Regions from separate parts of the Pseudotabrizicola sp. 4114 genome, predicted to be linked through region 1. Evidence: riboswitches for the same ligand, from Rfam matches in the RefSeq annotation. Region 1 holds a riboswitch; the other holds the start of a gene.
What was found. A riboswitch is a leader RNA that binds a small molecule or an ion and turns the genes downstream of it on or off. The one in region 1 is predicted to bind cobalamin.
Positions count from the first base shown of each region.

Region 2: it holds a riboswitch for cobalamin, as region 1 does, so the genes downstream of both, J2X53_RS07500 (DUF1636 domain-containing protein) here and J2X53_RS14605 (DUF1636 domain-containing protein) in region 1, are expected to answer to the same signal.

Region 1 covers NZ_JAVDWP010000006.1:24,224-30,052, forward strand. Annotated here, with positions in the region: gene cobN (cobaltochelatase subunit CobN) at 1-1,646, opposite strand, end outside; gene cobW (cobalamin biosynthesis protein CobW) at 1,656-2,690, opposite strand; gene J2X53_RS14605 (DUF1636 domain-containing protein) at 2,692-3,048, opposite strand; cobalamin riboswitch at 3,134-3,374, opposite strand; gene cobO (cob(I)yrinic acid a,c-diamide adenosyltransferase) at 3,421-4,062, shown strand; gene J2X53_RS14615 (cobyric acid synthase) at 4,339-5,784, shown strand; gene cobD (threonine-phosphate decarboxylase CobD) at 5,787-5,829, opposite strand, start outside.
Region 2 covers NZ_JAVDWP010000003.1:11,767-17,595, forward strand. Annotated here, with positions in the region: gene J2X53_RS07485 (ABC transporter permease) at 1-116, shown strand, start outside; gene J2X53_RS07490 (ABC transporter ATP-binding protein) at 125-1,852, shown strand; gene J2X53_RS07495 (beta-galactosidase) at 1,942-4,041, shown strand; cobalamin riboswitch at 4,101-4,312, shown strand; gene J2X53_RS07500 (DUF1636 domain-containing protein) at 4,342-4,794, shown strand; gene J2X53_RS07505 (ABC transporter ATP-binding protein) at 4,791-5,564, shown strand; gene J2X53_RS07510 (ABC transporter substrate-binding protein) at 5,580-5,829, shown strand, end outside.

The DNA of each region.
Region 1 (5,829 bases):
AGCGCCTCGGGCCAGCAATCGCCGGACAGGGCGACGGATTTGCCGGGCAGCCATTCCAGCGTGCCATGCGCGCCCATATGCACCATCGCATGCAGACCCAGTGACCGGAGCCAGAGGTAGAACGCGACATAGCCATGACGCGGAGTGCGCGACAGATCGTGATAGTGCGCATCGCGTGCGCCAACCTCGCCCCGTTCTGGCTGCAAGGCGATCAGGATCTTGCCCCGGCGCAGGGCGGCAAACTGAAAGGTTGCATTGGCAAAAGCCGGGTCATCCTCGGGCTGGCCCCATGCTGCGTAAAGCGAAGCGCGCAGGTCAGGCGTCAGCGTGTCGAGGGCAGTAAGGTAGTCCGCGAGAGGCCACGCCAGCCGGGTTTGCATCAGGCCGTCGCTCAGCGCGTCACGTGTCGGGGCGTCGTACCCCTCAGCGGCAAGGTCAGCCAAAAGCGCCTCGGTCGAGGCGAGGGCATCCAGCCCGACCGCATGCGCCATCTGATGCGGGCGACCGGGGTAGGTGGACAGGACCACTGCCAAAGCCCGGTCCGCCGCTGCGGTGACAGACAGCCGGTGCCACGCCTGCACCCGCGCCACCACCCGCGCGACCTGCTCGGGGTCGGCCCGGTGCGCAAACCGCGAGAACTGCAGATCCGGGTCACGTTGCCCCGGCGACTTGAACGAGACCACCCCGGCAAACAGCCGGCCATCGACCTCGGGCAGTACCACATGCATCGCCAGATCGGCGGGCGACAACCCCCGGTCCGACCCGCGCCAGTCGCGCTTGCGGGCCGTCGACAGCGCCACCTGAAACACCGGGCAGTCCATGCCGTCAAACGGCGTGGAGCCATCCTCGGCCCGCGCTGAAAAGGCTGTGGCGTTGACGATGGCAACCGGCGGAGCAGCGCTGAGCCGGGGTCGCAGCCAATCAGCCAAACCGGGGGCCTTGAGCGACGGCGCAAACACGCCGCATGCTGCGAACCCGGCCTGACGCAACGCGAGGATCAGCGCATCAACCGGGGCGGTATCGGCAGCGGTCAGATAGCTGCGATACAGGCTGACCAGCACCAGCGGCCCCTCTGGCGGGGCAGCGATCACCCCGCGCCCGGGGTCATAGAACCCGAAATCCGGCACCCGCTTGTCGCCCGGCACCGGACCGGCATAGAGCCCGGCCGCAAGGCAAAGCTGCGCCAGAGCCGCCTGCGCCGCCACCGCGCCCCCGGCGTCACACAGCGCCTGCAACCGGCGCAGGGTCGAGACCGGCAAGGTTGACGCCGCATCCAGCGCCGGATCGGGCCGCCCGTCAGCGGGCAGGATCGCCAGCGCAATCCCGTGCCGCCGGGCCAGATCCTGCACCGACGCAATGCCATAGGGCCAATACGCCTCGCCGCCGATCAGGCGGATCAGAATGGCCTTGGCCCCGGCAAGGGTCTGCTCGACATAGGTATCGACCGAGACCGGATGTTTCAGCGCAACAATGTTCTGCAAGCGCAGCGAGGGCAGCGCCCCTGCCGCGCGGTGCCAGCCTGCCGCAAAGGCCCCAAGGTCGCTGTCGGAAAACGACAGCACCACCAGCTCTGCCGGGTCCTGACCCGGATCAAAAGGGGCTTCGGTCTGATCCAGACCATGGGTCTCGCGGAAAACGACATGCATGATGCGGTTTCAGCCCCTCAATACGCTGAGGAGTGCAGTTTCGTCGATGTCATGGTGTTCGGCAATGACCACCAGCCGCGACCGGCGCGGCTCGGTGCCCCATGGGCGGTCAAACTGCTGGCGCACCCGCTCGCCCACCGCCTGCACCAGCAGGCGCATCGGCTTGCCCTGAACCGCGACATAGCCCTTGATCCGCAGGATATGCTGCTCGCGTGCAAGGCGCTGGATGCGGGCGACCAGATCATCCGGATCGGTGATCTCTGGCAGATCAATCACGACCGAGGCAAAATCATCATGCTCGTGATCGTCATGGCCATCGTGATGGCTGGGACGGGCGGCAAGATCATCTTCGGCGGCCGCGTTCAGGCCCAGGATCACGCGGGGGTCGATGACACCATCGGTCATCGCCAGAATCGGCAGGCGGCGCGGGGCCTCTGCCTCGATCATCGCGCGGGCCCTGGCGAGCCCGGCTTCCCCGGCCAGATCGGCCTTGGACAGCAACACGACATCGGCACAGGCGATCTGATCCTCAAACACCTCTGACAGCGGGGTTTCATGGTCAACCGCATCATCGGCCAGGCGCTGGGCATCTACCGCGGCCACATCGGGCGCAAACCGGCCTGCCGCAACCGCTTCGGCATCGGCCAGCGCGATGACGCCATCAACCGTGATCCGTGACCGGATCGCGGGCCAGTCAAACGCCTTGAGCAACGGTTTTGGCAGCGCCAGACCAGAGGTTTCGATCAGAATATGGTCGGGCGGCTGTGGCAGGGCCATCAGTGCCTCGATCGTCGGGATGAAATCATCGGCCACGGTGCAGCAGATGCAGCCATTCGCCAGCTCGACGATGTTCTCGACCGGGCAGCTTTCGTCGGCGCAGGATTTCAGGATGTCGCCATCGACGCCCACGGTTCCGAATTCGTTGACCAGAATGGCCAGCCGCTTGCCCTGCGGGTTCTGCATCAGATGCCGGATCAGCGTGGTCTTTCCCGCGCCAAGAAAGCCGGTGATGACGGTGACGGGAACTTTGGTCAGGTTGGTCATTTCAGCTCTCCAGGGGGGGAAGACGGGCAAGGCTTTGCTTGCGGAAGATCACGGGCCGGTCGCGCCAGGGCACCAGACCGTCAGGTGTGGCCGCATACAGTGCGGCACCGCGCAGGATTTCCGGCACATCCGCCTCAGTCATCCGCCCATAGACGTAAGACCAGCTGCCCGGTTTGCTCAGCGCGATGCCGCACCCGTGGTCGCAGGCGGACAGGCACTCTACCGGACGGACCGCCACCCCGTCAGGAATGTCGGCAGAGCGGATGGCGGTGAACAAGCGGGCACCGGGGCAGACCTCGCCCTCGGGCACCGGCTGCCCGGCCCGGCAGGTCATGCAGATGTGTAAGACAGCGGTCATACAACCCTCTTGGTCAGACAAACGGGGAATGGCCGACGGCAAGGGCAGAGGGCCCCATTCCGAAGGTCACGGCACACCCCGTCCGTGTTTCAGTTCAGGCGCTGGCAGGTCTCCCGGCTTGCGGATATCGGACCCTGTGCCAGATGGCGTCGGGGTCCGGCGCTCTGTTCGCCTTCCCAGCCTGATGGCCAGTGGCATGAACAGACCTTTCCGGTCACGGTCGCGGGGGCGGCTGCGCTTTGGCTTGGTGGCCCGGTGGACCGCAAAACCTGTCGCATTCCCTCTTGGCCTGCCGTAGGACAGGCACCAGCGCTTAGTCTTCCGACTCCTTTGCCACAGCGGGGGGCGGTGTCAAGGAAAAGGACCGGCACGATGACGGACGTAAACGACCCGGATGCAGAAAACACAGACGCAGAGCTTGCCCGCCACGCATCCAAGATGGCCAAGAAAAAGGCCGCCCGCGACCGGATGATGAGCGGGAAAGAAGGCGAAAAGGGCCTGATCATCGTTCATACCGGGGCGGGCAAGGGTAAATCCTCGTCTGGTTTCGGCATGATCCTGCGCTGTATCGCGCACGAGATGCCCTGCGCTGTGGTCCAGTTCATCAAGGGCGCCTGGGATACCGGCGAGCGCCGCATGATCGAAGGGCATTTCCCGCATTTGTGCCAGTTTCATGCGATGGGCGAAGGCTTTACCTGGGAAACCCAGGACAAGGCCCGCGACATTGCGGCGGCACGCAAGGGCTGGGAAAAGGCAAAAGACCTGATCCGCAACCCTGACATCCGCTTTGTGCTGCTGGACGAAATCAATATCGCCCTGCGCTACGACTACCTGGATATCGACGAGGTGCTTGCCTTTCTGCGCGACGAAAAGCCGCCGCTGACCCATGTGTGCCTGACCGGGCGCAATGCCAAAGAGACGCTGATCGAAGCGGCGGATCTGGTAACGGAAATGACGCTGATCAAGCATCCGTTCCGCTCTGGTATCAAGGGGCAGCCCGGGGTTGAGTTCTGATGAGCGTGCTCTGCGCGGCATCTGCCGGGGCTCTGCCGCTGAAATATTCCTGCCAGGACAAAAGCAATCGTTCCTTAACCTTTGCCAGCGACTCTGGGGGAGCGGAACAGGGAGGGATCCCGATGGCCGCCCAAGGTAAAGGCGCCGCGTCCCGGTCGTGCAAGCGGTCCGGGGCGCGGCTGCTGATGTCTGGTCCTGCGCATGCTTTTATCTTGGCATTAAATATCCCCGCCGGAGGCTCCCGCAGGCGACGTGGCGCTGGGGGTGAAAGATAAGATGACAGCGCTGATGATACAGGGCTGCGGCTCCAATGTCGGCAAGTCGATGCTGGTGGCCGGCTTGTGCCGGGCGGCGCGGCGCAGGGGGCTTTCGGTGGCCCCTTTCAAGCCACAGAACATGTCGAACAACGCCGCGGTCACGGTCGATGGCGGCGAGATCGGCCGGGCACAGGCATTGCAGGCGCAGGCCTGCGGGCTGGAGCCGGTGACGGATATGAACCCGGTGTTGCTCAAGCCCGAAACCGATGTCGGCGCGCAGGTCATCGTTCAGGGGCGGCGGGTGGCGACGGTGCGGGCACGCGACTATGCCGACCTCAAACCAAAGCTGATGGTGTCGGTGCTGGACAGCTTCCACCGGCTGCGGGCCGCACATGATCTGGTGATCGTCGAGGGGGCGGGCAGCCCGGCAGAGGTCAATCTGCGGGCGGGCGACATTGCCAACATGGGCTTTGCCCGCGCCGCAAATGTGCCGGTGGTGCTGACCGGCGATATCGACCGGGGCGGGGTGATCGCGCAGATCATCGGCACGCAAGCGGTGATGGACCCCGCCGATAACGCCATGGTCGCGGGATTTCTGATCAACAAGTTCCGTGGCGACCCCCGGCTGTTTGATGATGGCTATGCCTTGATCGCGGCCCGCACCGGATGGCCCGGTTTTGGCGTGCTGCCGTGGTTCGACAAGGCGCATCTGCTGCCTGCCGAGGATGCGCTGGACATCCGGTCAGAGCCGTCGGGCAGCGGCGTGACCATTGCCTGTCTGACCCTGTCGCGCATCGCCAACTTTGATGATCTGGACCCGCTGAAATCTGAACCATCGGTGCGGCTGGTCATGGTCCGGCCCGGTCAGCCGATCCCGGCCGAGGCGCGTCTGGTGATCATCCCCGGCTCGAAATCGACACGCGGCGATCTGGCGTTTCTGCGGGCGCAGGGCTGGGATATTGACCTGAAGGCGCATGTCCGCCGGGGCGGGCATGTGTTGGGGATCTGTGGCGGCTATCAGATGCTGGGCCATGAGATTGCCGACCCGCAGGGCATCGAGGGGCCGGCGGGCAGCACCGAGGGGCTGGGTCTGCTCGATGTCTCTACCGTCATGACCCCTGACAAACGGCTGGCACGGGTGCAGGCGGTGCATGCCGCGAGCGCGTTGACGGTTGACGGGTATGAGATCCACATCGGCCGGACCTCTGGCCCCGATTGCGCCCGGCCCTTTGCCCATGTCGAGGAACGGGCTGAGGGGGCGGTCAGCGTGGGCGGGCAGGTGGCGGGAAGCTATCTGCACGGGTTGTTCAGCTCTGACAGCTTTCGTGCGGCCTATCTGGCCGAACTTGGCATAGCCGCGCCCCTGCGCTCCCATGCCGGGGTGGTAGAGGATGCGCTGGATGCGCTGGCCGATCATGTCGAGGCCCATCTGGACGTGACGGGGTTGCTGGCTCTGGCGCGGTAGCGTCAGGCGCGCAAGGCGGCGGCCAGCCTATCCCATTCGGCCTCT
Region 2 (5,829 bases), on a different contig from region 1:
TGGCGACAGCGCCCTGGCTTTTGATCTGGCCTGCCGGAGCGGTGGTTGTCACCGTGCTGGCGTTCAACTTTCTGGGGGATGGGATGCGTGACGCCGCAGACCCGTATGAAACATGAGCATGCCGATGAACACGCAGTCCATTCCCCCGAAATCCCGGACAGTCGCCGTGGCGGGAGCAGAGCCGCTGCTGTCGGTGCGGGGGCTGAGCATCGACTTTCACCTGCGCACCCATGTGTTGCACGCGGTCCGCGATGTCAGTTTCGATCTGTTTCCGGGGCAGACGCTGTGTCTGGTGGGGGAAAGCGGGTCGGGCAAATCGGTCACGGCGCGGGCCTTGTTGCGGCTGATCGACCCGCAGGCCAGGGTGTCGGGCGGGACCATCACGCTGAACGGGCCACAGGGCGCGCTGCGTCTGGATACGTTGGCCGCCAACGGGCGCGAGATCCGGGCCGTGCGCGGCGGGCGGATCGGCCTGATCTTTCAAGAGCCGATGTCGTCGCTGTCGCCGGTGCATACCATCGGATCGCAGATCGTCGAGGCCCTGCTGTTGCACCGCAAGATGACCAAGGCCGAGGCCAAGGCTGAAACGGTGCAGCTGTTGCGGCAGGTGGAGATTGCCAATCCCGAACAGATGGCCGACCGCTATACCTTTGAATTTTCGGGCGGCATGCGGCAACGCGCGATGATTGCCATGGCGCTGGCCTGCAATCCCGACATCCTGATCGCGGACGAGCCGACGACGGCGCTGGATGTCACGACGCAGGCCGAGATCATGGACCTGATCGCCCGGCTGCAGCGCGAGCGTGGTATGGCCATGCTGATGATCACCCATGACCTTGGGCTGGTGGCCGAAGTGGCCGATTCCGTTGCGGTGATGCGCTGGGGCAAGGTGGTCGAGCAAGGGCCGGTGGATGCGATTTTCCACGCGCCGCAGCATCCCTATACCCAAAAGCTGCTTGCGGCGACGCAGCGCCTGGATACCGCCGCCAAGCGCGCAGCCCCCGCAACCACCGGGCAGCCGCTCTTGTCGGTGCGCGGGCTGTCCAAGGGGTTTGGCGCCACGAACTGGCGGGGCCAGCAGACCTTTGCGATCAAGGCGGTCGATGATGTCAGCCTTGACCTGTGGCCCGGTGAAAACCTTGGGATCGTGGGCGAAAGCGGCTCGGGCAAGACGACGCTAGGGCGCATGCTTTTGCGCATCATCGAGCCGTCGGGTGGCAGTATCCTGTGGCAGGGCGATGGCCAGCCGGATGAGGTGACGACGATGCCGCGCCCGGCGCTGGCGCGCTATCGCTCGGCGGTGCGGCTGGTGTTTCAAGACCCCTTTGCCTCGCTCAACCCGCGCATGACGGTCAAGCAGGTGATTGCCGACCCGCTGATCGTGGCGGGCAAATTGAAGGGGGCGGCGCTGGAGGCGCGGGTGGGGGATCTGCTGGAGCTGGTCGGTCTGGAACGCTCGGCGATGGAACGCTATCCGCATGCGTTTTCCGGTGGCCAGCGTCAGCGCATCGGGATTGCGCGCGCACTGGCGCTGGATCCGCGCGTCATCATCGCGGACGAGGCGACCTCGGCGCTTGACGTGTCGATCCGGGCGCAGGTGCTGGATCTGCTGCTCGATCTGCAAAAGCGGCTCGACCTGAGCTTTGTGTTCATCGCGCATGACATTTCGGTGGTCCGGTATTTCTGCGACCGGGTCGCGGTGATGCACAAGGGCCGCATCGTTGAAACCGGCGCTGCCGAACAGATCTGCACCCGGCCCAGCGAGCCCTATACCCAAAGTCTGATCTCTGCGGTTCCGAACCCCGATCCGCGCAACCGCCGGATGCTGCACCGCACGCGGTTTGGTGCGTGACCCATAGGGAATGAATGCGCGATGCCCGCCGCGACCATCCACACCCCAAGACCCAGACCGTGCCCGATATAAGGGCCGAAAGGTTAGCCATGCCAATCCCTCACCCCCAGATCCCCTATGGCGCGGTCTATTTCCGCAAGTCAAACCCGCCGCGTGAGGATTGGGCGCGCGATTATGGCGTGGCAGCATCCGATGGCCTCAACACCTTTCGCCATTGGTTCATGTGGTCGGCGATCGAGCGGGCACCGGGCCGGTTCGACTGGGATGATTGCGACCGGCAGCTGGATCTAGCCGCCGAAAACGGCATGGCGACCGTTATCGCCGAGTTCACCATGGCGGCCCCCGACTGGCTGACCCGCAAGCTTGGCCATGCCCGGATGCGGACGGCAGACGGGCGGGCCATGGCATCACAGCTCAGCCCGTCAACCGCCGTGGGCGGCTTTGGCGAGGGTCTGGGCGGGGCAGGGCCGATGACCCTCAACGCGCCCGAGGTGCATGAGGCGGTGATGGGGTTTCTGACCCGGCTGGCCGAGCGCTATCGCGGCCACCCCGGCCTGATGGGCTATGACGTGAACAATGAGATGAACTATCAGCCGGAGTTTGATCACTCTGATCCGACGGCGGCGGCGTTCCGGGTCTGGCTGCGCCAGAAATACGGCAGCCTTGATGCGCTGGCCGAGGTCTGGCACCGCTATTCCTATGCCGACTGGGATGACATCATGCCGCCCCGGCAGGTGCAGCCCTATGCAGAATGTCTGGACTGGATGACCTTTCGCGAAGACAATTTCTACGGCCATGTCGACGACAAGATTGCCACGATCCGCGCCGCTGACCCGCAGGCGAAGATCATTTCGCACGGCATCGCAGGGTCGGTCACGGCATTGGCCGGGCATGGCTGCAACGACTGGCGGGCGGCGGAACAGGTCGAGATTTACGGCTATACCTGGATCGCGGCCCGCAAGGGCAACCAGCCGTGGCGCAACTTTTATGCTGGCGATCTGGTGCGGGGGGCGGCGCGTGGCAAACCGTTCTGGCACGCCGAGCGGCAGGGCGGGCCGCTGTGGATGCAGCCACAGGTTCTGGGCCGCGCCAAGAATGATGCGCGGGTTGCGACGCCCGAGGATATTCGGCTGTGGTCGCTTGCGTCCTTTGCTGCCGGGGCGCGGGGGATGATGAACCTGCGTTACCGCCCACTTTTGGATGGGCCGCTGTTCGGGGCATTCGGCGCTTATGGCATGGATGGCGAGCGCACCCCCAGATCCGAGATGCAGACGCAGATCGGGCGCTGGGCGAATGCGCCCGCGCAGGCAGGGCTGATGGCGGCCAAGCCGGTGCGGGGGGAAATCGGCCTGTTGCTGATCCCCGAGGCGCAGCGCTTTGACCGGCTGTTGTCGGCAGAGGGCGGTTTCACCACCTATCAGGACTCGATGTGGGGGGCCTATCGCGGCTTTTTTGACTTGGGCGTTCAGGCGGACTGGGTGCATTGCGACGACATTGACCAGTATGACGTGCTCTATGCGCCTTATCCGATCCTGATCCCGGCTGATCTGGCCAAACGCCTTGCCGCATGGGTGGCCAAGGGGGGCAAGCTGATCTCCGAGGCCTGTCCGGGATATTTCGGCGATATGGGCCGTGTCGGTGTCAGGCAGCCACACAACGGACTTGCCGAAATGTTCGGGATCGAAGAACACGAGGTCGAGTTCATGCCCGACATCGCCGACAGGATCGCTCTGACGCTTGATGGAGTGGCGCTGCGGGGGGGCGGCTTTCTGCAATCTTATCGGTCTGCCGGGGCGACGATCTTAGGCGGCTTCGATGATGGTCGGGTGGCCGTCACGACATCTCCCCATGGCGAGGGTCGCACATTGCTGATCGGGACCCATATTTCGGCAGGCCATTTCCGCGACATCGAGGCGGGCGGCGAGGGCGCAGCCGCATGGTTTGCGGCCTGTATGGCCTGGGCCGGGATCGTGCCCATGATCGACACTGGCAACCCTGCCGTGCAGGGCCGCCTGCATGTGGACGGGGACCAGCGCTATCTGTGGCTGGTGAACCCGACGGACGGGCCGCAGCCTGTCGATGTGCGGGTGAACGGCAGGGCGCTGATGCCGGGAGTGGTTCACTGGGGCGAAGACCTGTCGGTAGCCATTCCGGCGCGCGACGCGGTGATCATGGCGCTGCACCTGTGACGGGAGCATCCTGCCTGCCGGATTGAGCAGAATGTGGATTGACCCGGCGGGCTTGTGGCGGCAAACCTGTGCGGGATGGTTCCCGGCCAAACCACGCGCGGCCGGGTGAAAAGGGAATACGGTGTGGTGTAGGCAAAAGCCGCCAATTCCGTGACTGCCCCCGCAACTGTAAGCGGTGAGCGACCCCCGGTGCCACTGGCCGAAAGGCTGGGAAGGCGGGGCAAGCCCGGACCCGCGAGTCAGGAGACCTGCCATCGAAGTCAGTAACCACCGGGCGGGGTGCCCCGGAAGGAGTCTTCGATGGACGATAAACCGCGGCGGCCAGTGGCCACGCCCTCTTACTCCGTGGCGCAATCCGCGCCGCATCAGATATTGGTTTGCAAGGCCTGCAAACACACAGGCAGCAGCTGCGAGCCCGGCTTTGCCTTGCTGAAAAAGCTGCGCACGGCGATTGCAGCGGCGGGGTTATCGGGCGATTTCGACGTGTCGGGCACGGCCTGTCTGGCGGGCTGTGTGCCGGATCACGGTGGACCTTGCGTCGTGGGCTGGCGGGCAAATGCCAGGGCGACCTGGCTGTTCGGCGACATTGACCCGGCAGAGCCGATTGACGATCTTGTCGCATTCGCGCGCCTTTATGCCGCGCTTGATGACGGCTGGATGGCTGGCCGGGACTGTCCGCCGCGCCTGTGCGCCAACACTCTGGCCCGGATTCCGGCGGCGATGATCGTCACCTGCAAAGGGGCGATCCAGTGACCGACGTTGAACTGAGCGGCGTTTGCTGGGGGCCAAAGGGGCAGGCCGACATTCTGTCCGACATCAGCTTTGCCGTGCCGCAAGGCCAGATCATGGCGATCTGCGGGGCGAACGGGGCGGGCAAATCCTCGTTGTTGCGGCTGATCTATCGTCATCAGGCCCCGCGCAAAGGGACCGTGCGGCTGATGGGCAAGGACATCTGGCTGATGGGTGCGCCCAAGACGGCGCGCCACCTTGCCGCTGTCTTGCAGGAACAGCCCACCGATTTTGCGCTGACCGCCCGGCAGATTGTGGCGCTTGGCCGCCTGCCGCATCGCAAAGGCTGGGGCGCGGGCCTGTTTGCCTCTGGCGATGAGGACGCTGCGATCATCGAGGCTGCCATTCAGCGCATGGATCTGACCGGAATGGCCGACCGCGCCTTTGGCACGTTGTCAGGCGGTGAACGCCAGCGGGTGATGGTGGCCCGCGCGCTTGCGCAGCAACCGCGGGTGATCGTGCTTGATGAACCCACCAACCACCTCGACATCCGCCACCAGCTGGAACTTCTGGCGCTGCTCAAGGGGCTGGGCCTGACGGTCATTGCCACGCTGCATGACCTGACCCTGGCCGCCGAATTTGCAACCCGTGTGCTGATCCTGCGTGCGGGACGAATTCTGGCCGACGGCACGCCCGCCGAGGCGCTGACCGAGGCCACGCTTGCCGATGCCTTTCACGTCAGCGCGCGCATCGACCGGACAGGGCCAACCCCCCGTTTTTCCTTTCATCTCTGACAAACTGGACCAAACATGATCCGTCTTTCCCTTCTGGCCTTGCTGTTGTCTGCCACCGCCGCTGCCGCCTTTCCGGTCACGGTCAAAAGCTGTGACCGCGAAGTGACCTTTGATGCCGCCCCCAGCCGCGCCATATCGCATGATGTCAACCTGACCGAGATGATGCTGGTTCTGGGTCTGCGCGACAGAATGATCGGCTATACCGGCATTTCGGGCTGGAAGACGCTGGATGCTGAGATGCGTGCCGGTGTCGCCGAACTGCCGG